One region of the Vibrio penaeicida genome, then DNA from elsewhere that is predicted to be linked to it. Evidence: riboswitches for the same ligand, from Rfam matches in the RefSeq annotation. Region 1 holds a riboswitch; each other region holds the start of a gene.

Region 1 (4,448 bases):
TTGTCGCATTCCTCCAGACATCTTCTGTGGAAGAAGAGATTGCTTATCGTGCAACCCAACTTGATCAAGGAGATAGAGTGCTTTTTCTCTTTGTTCACGTTTACCAATACTTGCAGTACTCACTGAACCAAATCCAGCAAAGCGAGTGCTGAGCAAAACGTTATCCAATGCCGATAACCAAGGCATCAATAAATCTTGCTGTCCCATATAGGCTATTTGGTCGCCAATGGAAACCACTTTCCGGTTCCCCATCGACTCCAGCACTATCTGACCATCCCAATTTGCTTTGTCATTTAGCAACCCTGCTAGGTGGCGCAATAACGTGCTTTTCCCACAACCACTTCTTCCGAGAAGGCATGTCCATTCTCCAATGGGAATGGTCATGTTGATACCCGAAAGCGTCGGAGCTTCCGCATCGATATACTGGAGGTGACCTTTTTCAATGTTTAAGGTGTAGCCCTTTCCAGTCATGGTAGAAAAATCCGGTTTGTCACCGTACATCTGCATGCCCACTAAAGAAGTGATGAACCGGTCCGTGTCCTTTACCAATATCTAACTCATCAGAATGCTTGATGGCTTGAGAAATATAAGATTTTGCCAAAGTGGTAGCAGAAATAAGGTCGTGACCTTGGGCAAGGTAAGAAGCGATAGCGGAAGATAAAGTACAGCCTGTACCGTGAGTATTTTTTGTATCGACTCGTTTTGCGGATAACGTTTCTACGGACTCCGCAAAAATAAGCAAGTCATTACTGTCATTGTCGCTCTCCAAATGACCGCCTTTAAGCAAAACAGAGGAACAACCAAGTGCTCTAAGCTTTTCGACCATTTGATCCATTTCTGACGATGTTGTTGGCACTGGAGATCCGGTTAACGTAGCGCCTTCAGGTAAGTTTGGCGTAATGACATCGGCAAGTGGAAGGAGCTCTGTTTTTAGAGTGCTGATGGCACTTTCTTCAAGCAGTAAATCTCCGCTGGTGGCAACCATTACAGGGTCGACGACCAAATGCTTAGGTTGATATTGCTTAATTTTGTCAGCAACGACTTTTATGATGCCTGAATCGGCCAGCATTCCGACCTTTACAGCAATCACATTGAGATCTGAAAACACTGCATCGAGCTGGCTTGCAACGTGATCCAAAGGAATAGGGAAAATAGCGGAAACACCACAGGTATTTTGTGAGGTAATGGCAGTAATAGCCGAGCAAGCAAAGCTGCCTGTCGCTGAAATGGCTTTAATATCGGCTTGAATACCTGCGCCGCCGCCACTGTCCGAACCCGCAATGGTCAAAACGATGGGCGTATCAGCATTAAGGCTTTTGCTTGATTGATTAGAAAGTGTCATATAAAGCTCCCGCATACAGACGTGCGAGAACTGTTCTAACTTGAGAGTGGATAGGTGCCGAGATCGATCCATCGAAAGTGAGAGGTATAGTTCCCTACGTCAGTGTTAACTGAATCAGGTTCAACGGGTCTCGCTATGCGATCTCAGCCTAAAGGCTCCCCGACTATTTATTTCGCGATGATATCAATTCTCGTTAAAAGGGCAACGAATTGATCCTCAGTATGATTCACATGTCTAATAATTGAGCTAATTGTCATTAAGGATGGCGAGGTTATTGGTGTAGCAAATGCATTTTCATGCGTATCTTTAGGGCTAAAAGAAGCGTACTGGGAGATAAAAGTCGAGTTCGAATGCTTCATCATCATTGAGAAAATGGTTTTTGTGATAATGCACATAAGCTGGTGTCGAGCGAAGTTTAAAGCCTGATTTTGGTAGCCAGCTTTCTAACACGGCGCTGATTTGAGGGAGCAGTTCGCCATAAATTCCCGTTAAACGAAATACGGCGTGTAACCCTCCGGGAATCACCATTTGGTTAACCACACCCCGATATTTTAGTGGTTCCGTTATACCAACGCAGGCGACGTATCGACATTGATCTAGTTCGACCCAAGCAGGGTTAGAGTGATGCAGACCATATTGATGGGTGAAAGTGACACCTTCACTGTTCGCCCACGCACGAAGAGTTAGCCACGCATTTCTAATGGAGCGACTGTATCCATTATGTCGTACATAGGCCGCCATTCTTTCCTGAGCATCGACTATTTTTGGGGTGGGTAACTCACGCTGTGCAACGCGATTATAGCCTTGCGCGATTTCCGCATCTTTCAGGTAAGGCTTATCCGATACTTTTAAGTCGTGCTTGCGCCATTCCCCGGGTGACATATCAAACGTAGCTTTAAATGCGCGGCTGAAAGAAGAGAGAGAGGCAAACCCACAGTGTGTGGCTATATCCAAAATGGGCGAGTTTGTATCGAACATCAATTGGTTTGCTGCGTATTCCATTCTCGTTCGTCGTATGTATTGGTGAATGGATTCCCCGACAACACTTTTAAACACGCGGTGAAAGTGCTGCTCAGAGTATGCGGCAATTGACATAAGCTCTTTGACACTGAGTGTTTCACTAATGTCTTGATGTATATGAAAGAGAACATCGTTGATGCGTGAGACATGCTGTGAGTTCATAACTTGGTGCTCTCTTCAGAAATAACAATTGGCATAAATGGACACAATGATAAGCATAAATGGACAAACAAATATTTACAACTGTGCGTAATATCAATGACAGTACCCAATACTGAAACGGAACAAAAATGGAAGTCGCTCAATCGTTAAAACAAGTCCAATCATCGTATATTCGAGAAATTTTAAGTGCGGCGAGTGATAAAAGCGTGATATCGCTTGCCGGTGGTTTGCCCGACGAATCGACGTTTCCCATTTCATTGATGAAGCCCGTTTTGGAACAGCTTTCTGATCACCCCAATGTGTTTCAATATGGATTAACGGCAGGCTATCCACCGTTGCTGGATTACTTATCCTCTGCTTATGAATTACCAGAGACGCACCAAGCAATGGTGTGTACTGGGTCACAACAAGGTCTTGATTTGATTGCGAGAGCCTATGTTAACCCAGGCGACAAAGTGGTCATGGAAGCGCCTAGCTACCTTGGTGCCATGCAAGTTTTTGGGTTTGTGCAAGCCAATATAGTGACGGTGTCACAAGGTGAGGATGGACCAAATCTTCAAGAACTTGAAGCGTGCTTTGCGTCCGAACAGCCCAAAATGTTTTATGCGGTGCCCGATTTCCACAACCCAACCGGAGTTTGCTGGTCGCTAGAGGTACGTAAAAGTGTCGCTGAACTCTGTAAGCAACATAATGTGGCGTTTATCGAAGATGCACCATACCGAGAGCTCAGGTTTGAAGGTGACGCTTTACCTATGGTTTCAGACTTTTGTCCGCAACACTCCATTGTTTTAAGATCATTTTCTAAAATTGCCTCTCCAGGTTTACGTATGGGCGTTGTAACCGGAAAACATGAATACCTAGAACCGCTTATCAAAATTAAACAGGGTGCAGATTTGCATTCTAGTGTTCCCATGCAAGCGGTGCTTTTGGGTTTGCTCACTCACAATGATTTCGAGCAACACTTAACAGCGATTCGACAATTATACCGCCAACGTTACCTGTGTTTAAAAGAGGCGTTGGATACACATCTTCCATCAAGTTGTCATGTACAAGCTGTTCAGGGGGGGATGTTCATCTGGGTCACGCTACCTGAATGCGATAGCTACGAGCTTGCGAAAAGTTTATTAGAAAATGGTGTGGCGGTTGTACCAAGCCCTGTTTTTTATCCAAGCAGTGAAGGGCAAAAATCCGCAATTCGACTGAATTTTACTAACGCCAATGAAGATGAATTGGTCGAAGCCGTAAAACGACTGGTTACCGGACTGAATAAGGTGGTTTGTTAACGTAACTCGATTGACGAAACAAAAAAGGGTGAACAGACAATCTGTTCACCCTTTGTGTTTTGAAATATCACCTTTATGTTTTTAAGGTCAGTTCTACCTATGCTTATATCGATTAGGCTTTTTCTAAATCAATGACTTTGCATCGAATGGGGAGCACTGCCATTGCCGCTCCGGAAGAAAGATTCATAACAAAGTCGACCGCTTTCGACAGATCGTCGATTTCAATTTTTTCTGAATTATCAATGCGACCATCGTTTGTCATATCCGTATCGACCACACTCGGGCACAAGCAGCAAACTTGCACGCCACAAGACAACATTTCTGTGTAGAGCGACTCGGTGTAGCTGACGATTGCAGCTTTTGAAGCTGAGTATGCAGCAATTTTACTCACAGGAGACAACCCAGCCGTTGAGCCAAGGTTAAAGATATGCCCGTGTCCTTGCTTTTTCATTTGCTGTGCAATTTGGTTTGTCACTTGAATTGTCGAGACAAGGTTGACGTTTATCAATGTAGAGAGTGCTTCCAAAGAAACATCAATGTTACCAGCGGTTAATATACCAGCACTGTTTACCAATACATCAACGCGTGGGTGCACGTTCAAGATCTGCGTCAGTGTTTGCTCTACTTTTTCTGGCTGCGCA
Region 2 (4,448 bases), 1.9 Mb from region 1:
ACTATCGGATTCATCAAATGAAAGAGACATACACCTGTCATCAACGTAGCATTGCGTCAAATGAGTTGGGCTTACACCCAACTCGATATCAGCAATATCAAAGCCCTGCTCCTGAGCCAATAACAGTCTAGACTGAACGAGATCTGTTAACTCGACTTGAGCCTTTGGCAGTAATAGCTGAGCCATTTAATCCTCCAAAACACTCTGCTTGGCAGGGTGGTACAACTCTGAGCCCGTCGCTTTAAACTCTTCGGACTTCCTACGCATACCTTCCAATGGGTCATCTAGCATCTTGATCTCAATAGCCTGATCCTGCGCGACTTGCTTAGTGTCCTTTGCGTACTCTCTTACTTCTTGAGAAATCTTCATTGAACAGAACTTTGGACCACACATTGAACAGAAGTGAGCGACTTTCCCGGACTCTTGTGGAAGCGTTTCATCATGAAACTTACGTGCGGTTTCAGGATCCAGACCCAAGTTAAATTGGTCTTCCCAGCGGAATTCAAATCGAGCTTTTGAAAGTGCGTTATCGCGAATTTTAGCACCAGGATGCCCTTTCGCTAAATCTGCTGCGTGCGCCGCTAACTTATAGGTAATCAAACCCGTTTTAACATCTTCTTTGTTGGGTAAGCCTAGGTGCTCTTTCGGTGTCACATAGCAAAGCATGGCACAGCCATACCAACCAATCATGGCTGCACCGATACCTGAAGTAATATGATCGTATCCAGGGGCAATATCTGTTGTTAGTGGACCAAGAGTATAAAATGGAGCTTCATGACAGTGCTTAAGCTGCTCGTCCATGTTTTCTTTGATCATGTGCATTGGGATATGACCAGGACCTTCTATGATTACCTGAACATCATATTCCCACGCAACTTTAGTCAACTCACCTAAGGTTCTCAGCTCGGAAAATTGTGCTTCATCGTTCGCGTCTGCAATTGAACCTGGGCGTAAGCCATCACCAAGTGAAAGAGCAACATCATACTTCGCACATATTTCACAGATTTCACGGAAGTGGGTATATAGGAAGCTTTCCTGATGATGAGCTAAACACCATTTCGCGATGATAGAACCACCACGAGATACGATACCGGTGACACGTTTTGCCGTCATTGGCACGTAACGTAATAGCAAACCAGCGTGAATGGTGAAGTAGTCTACCCCCTGCTCTGCCTGCTCAATTAGCGTATCTCGCATGACTTCCCAATTGAGGTCTTCAGCGACACCATTTACTTTTTCTAGTGCTTGATACATAGGAACAGTACCAATAGGAACAGGACTATTACGCATGATCCATTCACGAGTTTCATGAATGTTTCGACCTGTAGACAAGTCCATTACTGTATCGCCGCCCCAACGAGTCGACCAAACAAGCTTTTCAACTTCTTCCTCGATTGAAGATGACACAGCAGAGTTACCAATATTCGCATTTACCTTAACAAGGAAATTACGCCCAATAATCATAGGTTCTGATTCAGGGTGGTTAATATTGGAAGGAATAATGGCGCGTCCCTCAGCAACTTCTTTTCGCACAAATTCAGGGGTAATTTCTTTAGGAAGATTTGCACCAAAGCTTTCGCCTGGGTGCTCAATGTTCAACTGGTCATCCGCAAACTTATGACGCTGCAAGTTTTCGCGTATGGCAATGTATTCCATTTCAGGGGTAATAATACCTTGGCGTGCATAGTGCAGCTGAGTAACGCACTGACCTTCTTTAGCACGTCGGATTTTTGGAAGATTGCCATAGCGTAAATCGTCTAACGTATCGTCTTCTAAGCGCTCTTTGGTGTAAACCGAACTCACATCCGACAAGACTTCAGTGTCATTTCGCTCTTTAATCCAGTCTTCACGTAACTTCGGCAGACCATTATAAAGGTCGATCTCATGTTCTGGATCGGTATAGACCCCAGACGTATCGTAGACACGTATTGGCTCATTTGGCTCAAATATTGGGTCTTTTTTACTCCCGCCAACCAAACTGTCTGCGAGAGAGATCTCTCTCATTGGCACTCGAATATCGCTTCTAGAGCCTTCTACATACACTTTATGAGAATTTGGATACGGTTGAGTCGACAGGTTATCAATAAACTGTTTGGCTTCCAGTCTCGCTTGCTTGCGATTCGACATAGCATTTTTCCTTGCAATCATTATTTTTAGGACAAAGTCCCTAGGAAGAAAATGCTTGGCGGATTGTTGTTACAAGAGGGCAAATGTGCGTGAATAACGCCATCTGAAAGTAGATAGATCCCGACTAATATCAGGTGAGGTATCTTCTCTTGTTCCCTTCGCAGATATTAGTCTGATCAGGTTCAACGGATCCCGCTAACGCGGTCTCAGCTCGCCCATTAATAAATCGGGCGGAGCACTCCGACAAGTGAAGCCAGTATAAGGGAAAGGTTAGGTCAAAACCAAGACCAAAGTTTAAAAAGATTAACTTTTAATCAACAATTGAAAGCCAATCCATGCGGCAGAGATACTAAGAACGACATTCAATAACACATTTAAACCCATTTTAAAAAAAGCACCTTGCTGCATGAGTAAAACGTTGTCCATAGAGAAGGTAGAAAAAGTAGTTAGTGCCCCTAGGAAGCCAAGACCGATTATCTGCCTCCAAGGCTCTGTAGCAAGGCTTCCATTCTCAAATGAAGCTATCAGCATTCCCATCGCTAATGAACCCACTACGTTCACTGTGAGCGTGCCATATGGAAACCCTCTACCAAATAAACTCGCGCATAACTCCGACACCAAAAAGCGAGAACATGCGCCAAATGCACCGCCTAATGCTATGAAACCAAGAATGGATAACTGTCCCATCTCTACCAACCCTAATCAAATATTGAAACCATTCTATCTCTATATACGCTAAAATTCGTTTTTAATTTCGGGTAATACTCGCCATAAAGAAGGATAAATATAAAAAGTTACAGGAGTCACTTTAGGTGATGTAAAGCATATTTCTTAACAGGCAAGTAAATTACCACCTTCTAAAGAAGGTGGCTTTGTGTGAGCCCCCTAAAAGGGGCCTTTGTTTAGTCCAGTGCTAATTGTTGCTGTTCCACGCGCTCTTTCTTCTCCTGATGTCTTACATAACGTCGAATAATTTCTTCATTAATTCCTACGCTATCGACAAAATAGCCCCTTTGCCAAAAGTGGTTACCCCAAAGCTTATTTTTCCTCAAATATGGAAACTTACTGAAGAGTTTTAAGGCTATTTTGCCTTTCAATACACCCATCAACTTGGATATGGATAGCTTGGGTGGAACTTTTACTACTAAGTGCACGTGGTCAATCTGGACGTTCAGCTCGACAACTTCACATCCAAGTTGATTACAGTAAACATTTATACACCGATAAACTTCTTTGCCTACATTGTTCTTCAAGATCCTAAATCGATATTTTGGTGTCCACACTATGTGATATTGACATCTCCAAAATACGTGGGAAGCTTGATTGTATCTACTCATGTTATTTGTCCTCTTTGACTTCGCTAAAAATCAAGGGGGCATTTAACATGGGTAGAACTACAGGCAAAGCCTAACTGAATGATAACCACCTACTGAAGTAGGTGGTTTAGGGCTGAAAACAAAAAAGCCCTGATCAGAGATCAGGGCTTATCAATTTGAACCTGGCGATGTCCTACTCTCACATGGGGAAACCCCACACTACCATCGGCGCTATTGCGTTTCACTTCTGAGTTCGGCATGGAAGTCAGGTGGGTCCACAATGCTATGGTCGCCAAGTAAATTTGGTTTTTGCTCTTAGAATTTCTTAAAATCTAAAAGCAATAAATAGTGGTGCTAGTACCCAGATTTGAACTGGGGACCTCACCCTTACCAAGGGTGCGCTCTACCAACTGAGCTATACCAGCACATTAAATTCTTATATGCGTTGGAATAAAAAAGCCCGTTTTTTCAAACGGGCTCTTTCAATAAATTTAAAGCCTGGCGATGTCCTACTCTCACATGGGGAAACCCCACACTACCATCGGCGCTATTGCGTTTCACTTCTGAGTTCGGCATGGAGTCAGGTGGGTCCACAACGCTATGGTCGCCAAGCAAATTCTTAATCTGGAAAGCTGTTTTTTTAGTTCTGATTCTTACACATTCAATCTGTTCTTATCTGAGCCCACAAAACCCCTTGGGTGTTGTATGGTTAAGCCTCACGGGCAATTAGTACAGGTTAGCTCAACGCCTCACAACGCTTACACACCCTGCCTATCAACGTTCTGGTCTCGAACAACCCTTTAGGACACTTAAAGTGTCAGGGAAGACTCATCTCAGGGCTCGCTTCCCGCTTAGATGCTTTCAGCGGTTATCGATTCCGAACTTAGCTACCGGGCAATGCCATTGGCATGACAACCCGAACACCAGAGGTTCGTCCACTCCGGTCCTCTCGTACTAGGAGCAGCCCCTTCAATCTTCCAACGCCCACGGCAGATAGGGACCGAA
Region 3 (4,448 bases), 1.7 Mb from region 1:
CCATCGATAGCATAAAGCTTATAGCGAAAGCATGGGCAAAGGGTTTTCGCAGTGCTCGCCACTCCATTAGGCGAAAATGATTCCACCCTCGAATACCTAAACTTGCTGTTAGATATTGATACTGTTGAACCAATTGGTACATAGGGAGCGACAATGTTTTGATAACGTAAGGCAATGCCATTAAACAGTTCACTGCAACGACAATCCAAAATGCTAGGCTAAATACGTCGGCTATTTCTCTGATCAATAAAAACAACCCGGTACTGATCACTAAGCCCGGTGTGACGAGGATAATGGTACCCGCCAATTCTATTTTATCGGCACGAAAATGTTGTTTTTTGAGTCGCCATACTCGGCTAGTCGACAAAATCGCTGCACCCAATAGCAACGCAGAAATACTGGCTAGTAAGGCGACCTGAAGCGAGGAAAGCACAGCGTTCCAAAAACGACCATCCGACAATACGATAAATACTTTGCTGTTAAGACCGCTTAACACAACCATTGTTAGAGGCGGCAACACCAACATCATCACTAAACCTATCCAAATGGTGTCCCAAGCTTTGGCTTTGCGGCTATCAGAATACATAGGCAGTGGTTTCAAGCTTCCTGAAGTCACAGACAAAGGCTTTGATAGCTTTTGAACACTGATGGCGAGTACGCCACACAACAACATTTGCCACATGGCTAGCAACGCACCCGTTTGAAGATCAAAATCGAATTTTATCGCTTGATAGATAGCTAATTCGATTGTCGTTGATTTCGGTCCCCCGCCGAGTGCCATAACAGTAGCAAAACTCGTAAAGCAAAGCATAAAGACCAAACCACACACTTGAGGGAGCTGCGTTGCCAATCGAGGCCACTCTACCCAGCGAAATTTATTCCATCGGGACATCCCTAAATGGGCACATAATTTATGTTGCTCTGGCGGGATACTCTCTAACGCTTGAAGCAGGAGCCGAGTTGCATACGGCAGGTTAAAAAACACATGGGCGAGCAAAATGCCGTTTAAACCATAAATCGAAAAAGGCAAAGACATCCCATTGTCTTTCAGCCAATCGGCAATCAAACCACTGTTGCCATATATGGCTAATATTCCGAATACCCCAACTAAAACTGGTAACACCAACGTGCTAGCAAACAGCTTAAGCAGTAAGCTTCTACCGGGAAATTGTCGGTAAGACAGTGCGTGCGCGACAGGAATGGCAAACCCTACGCTGAGTAATGTAGACAGAAAAGCTTGATAAAAGCTGAACTGGGTAACATGGCGATAATATGGATCAGACCATATTTGGAGAGGATTCAGAGAAGGCGCATTTGACAATAATGCCCACAAAGCGGAGACAACAAAGATTAAGATAACCGTCGCGACGACTATCCCGACTTTAGGTACATTTCGAATCACAGCAGAATGAGCCTATGCATATACAAGCAAGCCACGCATTATGCATGGCTTGTCGATAATGTAAAACTTAGAAAGTCAGGGCGTTTTGCCATTCCTTAATCCACGTTTTTCTGCTCTCAGCGACTTCATCTGAAGAGAAAGACAAGACTTTCGCTGGAACGGTTAACGTGTTGTATCCTTCAGGAAGCTCAACTGCAGTTACTGGGTACATCCAGTTGCCTGTCGGCATCGCAGATTGGAACTCATCGCTTAGAATGAACGCCATAAATTCGTCGGCTAATTTTTGATTTTCACTCGCCTTCACTTTTGCCGCGACTTCAATCTGAGTGTAATGACCTTCAGCAAAATTAGCAGCTGCATATTTGGCGTCTTTTTCTGCAATTAAGTGATACGCCGGAGATGTTGTGTATGAAAGCACAAGATCGGACTCGCCTTCCAAGAACATTGAGTACGCTTCAGACCAACCTTTCGTTACGGTGACCGTTTTCTTGGCCAGTTGTTTCCATGCATCCGTCGTATTGTCGCCATACACCGACTTCATCCACAGCATTAAACCTTGACCAGGCGTCGAGGTACGTGGATCTTGGTAAATCACTTTAAGATCATCACGCTTTTCAACCAGCTCTTTTAGGCTCTTGGGTGGGTTGGTGAGTTTTTCTTTGTTATAAACAAACGCAAAATAGCCGTAATCGTAAGGGACAAATGTGCTGTCTTTCCAGCCACCTGGGATCGTCACGTTAGTCGTGTCAACGCTATGTTCGGCAAGCAAACCGCTTTTCTTTGCCTCAGCCATTAGATTGTTATCAAGACCAAGAACGATATCCGCTTTGCTGTTTTTACCTTCAAGGCGTAAGCGATTGAGAATGGTCACGCCATCGTCAAGTGCAACAAACTCTAGATTACATCCGCATTGAGCTTCAAACGCTTTTTCGACCGTTGGACCCGGTCCCCAATCCGCAGCAAAAGAGTCGTACGTGTAAACCGTTAGCGTGTTTTCTGCGGCGAATGCCGGTGTGGCAGCAAGTGTAGAAAGTGCTGTTGTCGTCAATACATGAGTAGTCAGTGCGTATTTCACTGGTCGCTCCTATCCATTGTTGAGCGGCACAGGTGTTGAGAGGGGTAAATTTCCGCGCTCAATTCCTACGCCAGTATTATCTGGTTCAGGTGTACGGGTTCAAACCAAAGGTTTATCTCAGCCATAAGAAAAGCGATGCAAACATCGCCTATTCATTTAGCACCCCGATGAGAGTGGTTCTATTTTATCGACTTCTATGAACTTAGCCATATGCAATTACTTCAATCGTTTCTAATTGCGCTGATCATATCCCCAACGAGGGACCAATCCTTGCTCGACACCTAAATGGTCAAGAACGCGTGCAACCATAAAGTCGACTAAGTCATCAATGCTAGTTGGTTGATGATAAAATCCCGGTGCGGCAGGCATAATGGTGACACCCATTTGCGAGAGCTTATGCATATTTTCCAAATGAAGAGTAGAAAAAGGCGTTTCACGAACAACCAAAAGTAATTGCCCACGCTCTTTCATGACCACATCGGCAGCACGCTCTATAAGATTATCCGACATGCCGTGGGCGATGGCAGCCACACTGCCTGCGCTGCAAGGGCAAACCACCATCTGTTTCGGTGCTGCCGAACCTGAAGCTACGGGTGAAAACCAATCTTCTTTACCGCAAACGATGAGCTTATCCGCATCGCACTGAAGGTGTTCAACCAGCGCTTCTTTTACGCCATCTGGAGAGCCCGGTAGTTTCAACCCATGTTCCGTTGCCATCACCACTCGCGCGGCGGAAGATATCAACAAATAGACGGTGTAATCTGCGGCGAGTAGGCATTCCAGTAGCCGGAGCCCATAAGGTGCTCCGGATGCCCCTGTAAATGCCAACGTAATGGCTTTATTTTTTTGAGTCATTCTTACTTCTTGCATTGAAAAATCAGTCCACTCTTAGGTTAGCGTATCAGCCGTGAGTGCATTGAGTAACTTATCATGAATCCCACCGAATCCCCCATTGCTCATCACCAATATCTGATCGCCTGGTTTAGCTTCTTCGACGATACGTGTAACCAGCGTATTGATGTCGTCGCTAGTCTGCACCGGTTGATGGCATTGACTCGCAACATCGTCGACTGACCATTGGATATTATCTGGCTGAAACAAATAGATGGAATCGGCAGCACTTAGTGCATTGGCGAGTGTTTCTTTATGAACACCCATTTTCATCGTGCTGGAGCGAGGTTCTAGCACCGCTAGAATTTTTCCTTCACCAACCTTATTACGTAATCCTTGTAACGTTAGTTCAATGGCGGTTGGGTGATGAGCAAAATCATCGTAAACCGTAATACCATTCACCTCGCCTTTCAGCTCTAGGCGTCTTTTTGTGTTTACAAATAACGCCAGAGCTTCACATGCTAAATCAGGCGTAACACCCACGTGCCTCGCCGCCGCAATCGCCATCAGTGCATTATCGACGTTGTGATCACCAATCAGGTTCCAAGAAACCTTGCCAACATGTTTGCCTTGGAAGATAACGTTAAATTCACTGCCGTCTGATTTGATCTTTTCGGATTGCCAGTCGCCATTGAAGCCTGTCTTTTCTTGTTCGCTCCAACAACCCTGCTCAAGCACGCTTTCAAGCGCTTCGTCATTAATTGGGGAAAATATACGGCCATTTTCAGGCACGGTACGGATCAAATGATGGAACTGTCGCTTAATATCATCCAAGTCGTCGAAGATATCTGCATGATCAAACTCAAGATTATTCATCACCAAAGTTCGCGGGTGATAATGAACAAACTTAGAACGTTTATCAAAAAAAGCGCTGTCATACTCATCCGCTTCGACCACGAAAAACATACTTTCACCAAGACGAGACGAAACACCAAAATTGCCTAAAACGCCCCCAACTAAAAATCCGGGTTGATAACCGCAGTGCTCAAGGATCCAAGTTAGCATGCTCGACGTGGTCGTTTTGCCATGCGTTCCAGATACCGCCAACACCCAGCGATCATGCAACAAAAATTCTTGCAG

What was found. Region 1 has a riboswitch for thiamine pyrophosphate ahead of thiD (bifunctional hydroxymethylpyrimidine kinase/phosphomethylpyrimidine kinase). Riboswitches for the same ligand answer to the same signal wherever they lie in the genome.
Region 2: it holds a riboswitch for thiamine pyrophosphate, as region 1 does, so the genes downstream of both, thiC (phosphomethylpyrimidine synthase ThiC) here and thiD (bifunctional hydroxymethylpyrimidine kinase/phosphomethylpyrimidine kinase) in region 1, are expected to answer to the same signal.
Region 3: it holds a riboswitch for thiamine pyrophosphate, as region 1 does, so the genes downstream of both, thiB (thiamine ABC transporter substrate binding subunit) here and thiD (bifunctional hydroxymethylpyrimidine kinase/phosphomethylpyrimidine kinase) in region 1, are expected to answer to the same signal.

Annotation. Positions count from the first base shown of each region.
Region 1 is NZ_AP025144.1:2,179,588-2,184,035, reverse strand. It holds gene LDO37_RS09750 (ABC transporter ATP-binding protein) at 1-471, opposite strand, end outside; gene thiD (bifunctional hydroxymethylpyrimidine kinase/phosphomethylpyrimidine kinase) at 491-1,342, opposite strand; TPP riboswitch at 1,417-1,514, opposite strand; gene LDO37_RS09740 (AraC family transcriptional regulator) at 1,655-2,524, opposite strand; gene LDO37_RS09735 (aminotransferase-like domain-containing protein) at 2,653-3,807, shown strand; gene LDO37_RS09730 (SDR family NAD(P)-dependent oxidoreductase) at 3,920-4,448, opposite strand, start outside.
Region 2 is NZ_AP025144.1:4,056,322-4,060,769, forward strand. It holds gene thiE (thiamine phosphate synthase) at 1-186, opposite strand, end outside; gene thiC (phosphomethylpyrimidine synthase ThiC) at 187-2,127, opposite strand; TPP riboswitch at 2,264-2,380, opposite strand; gene crcB (fluoride efflux transporter CrcB) at 2,431-2,814, opposite strand; gene tnpA (IS200/IS605 family transposase) at 3,030-3,464, opposite strand; rRNA gene rrf (5S ribosomal RNA) at 3,624-3,740, opposite strand; tRNA gene LDO37_RS18130 (tRNA-Thr) at 3,793-3,868, opposite strand; rRNA gene rrf (5S ribosomal RNA) at 3,940-4,055, opposite strand; rRNA gene LDO37_RS18140 (23S ribosomal RNA) at 4,149-4,448, opposite strand, start outside.
Region 3 is NZ_AP025144.1:508,032-512,479, reverse strand. It holds gene thiP (thiamine/thiamine pyrophosphate ABC transporter permease ThiP) at 1-1,402, opposite strand, end outside; gene thiB (thiamine ABC transporter substrate binding subunit) at 1,470-2,450, opposite strand; TPP riboswitch at 2,523-2,654, opposite strand; gene LDO37_RS02610 (flavin prenyltransferase UbiX) at 2,709-3,332, opposite strand; gene mpl (UDP-N-acetylmuramate:L-alanyl-gamma-D-glutamyl-meso-diaminopimelate ligase) at 3,366-4,448, opposite strand, start outside.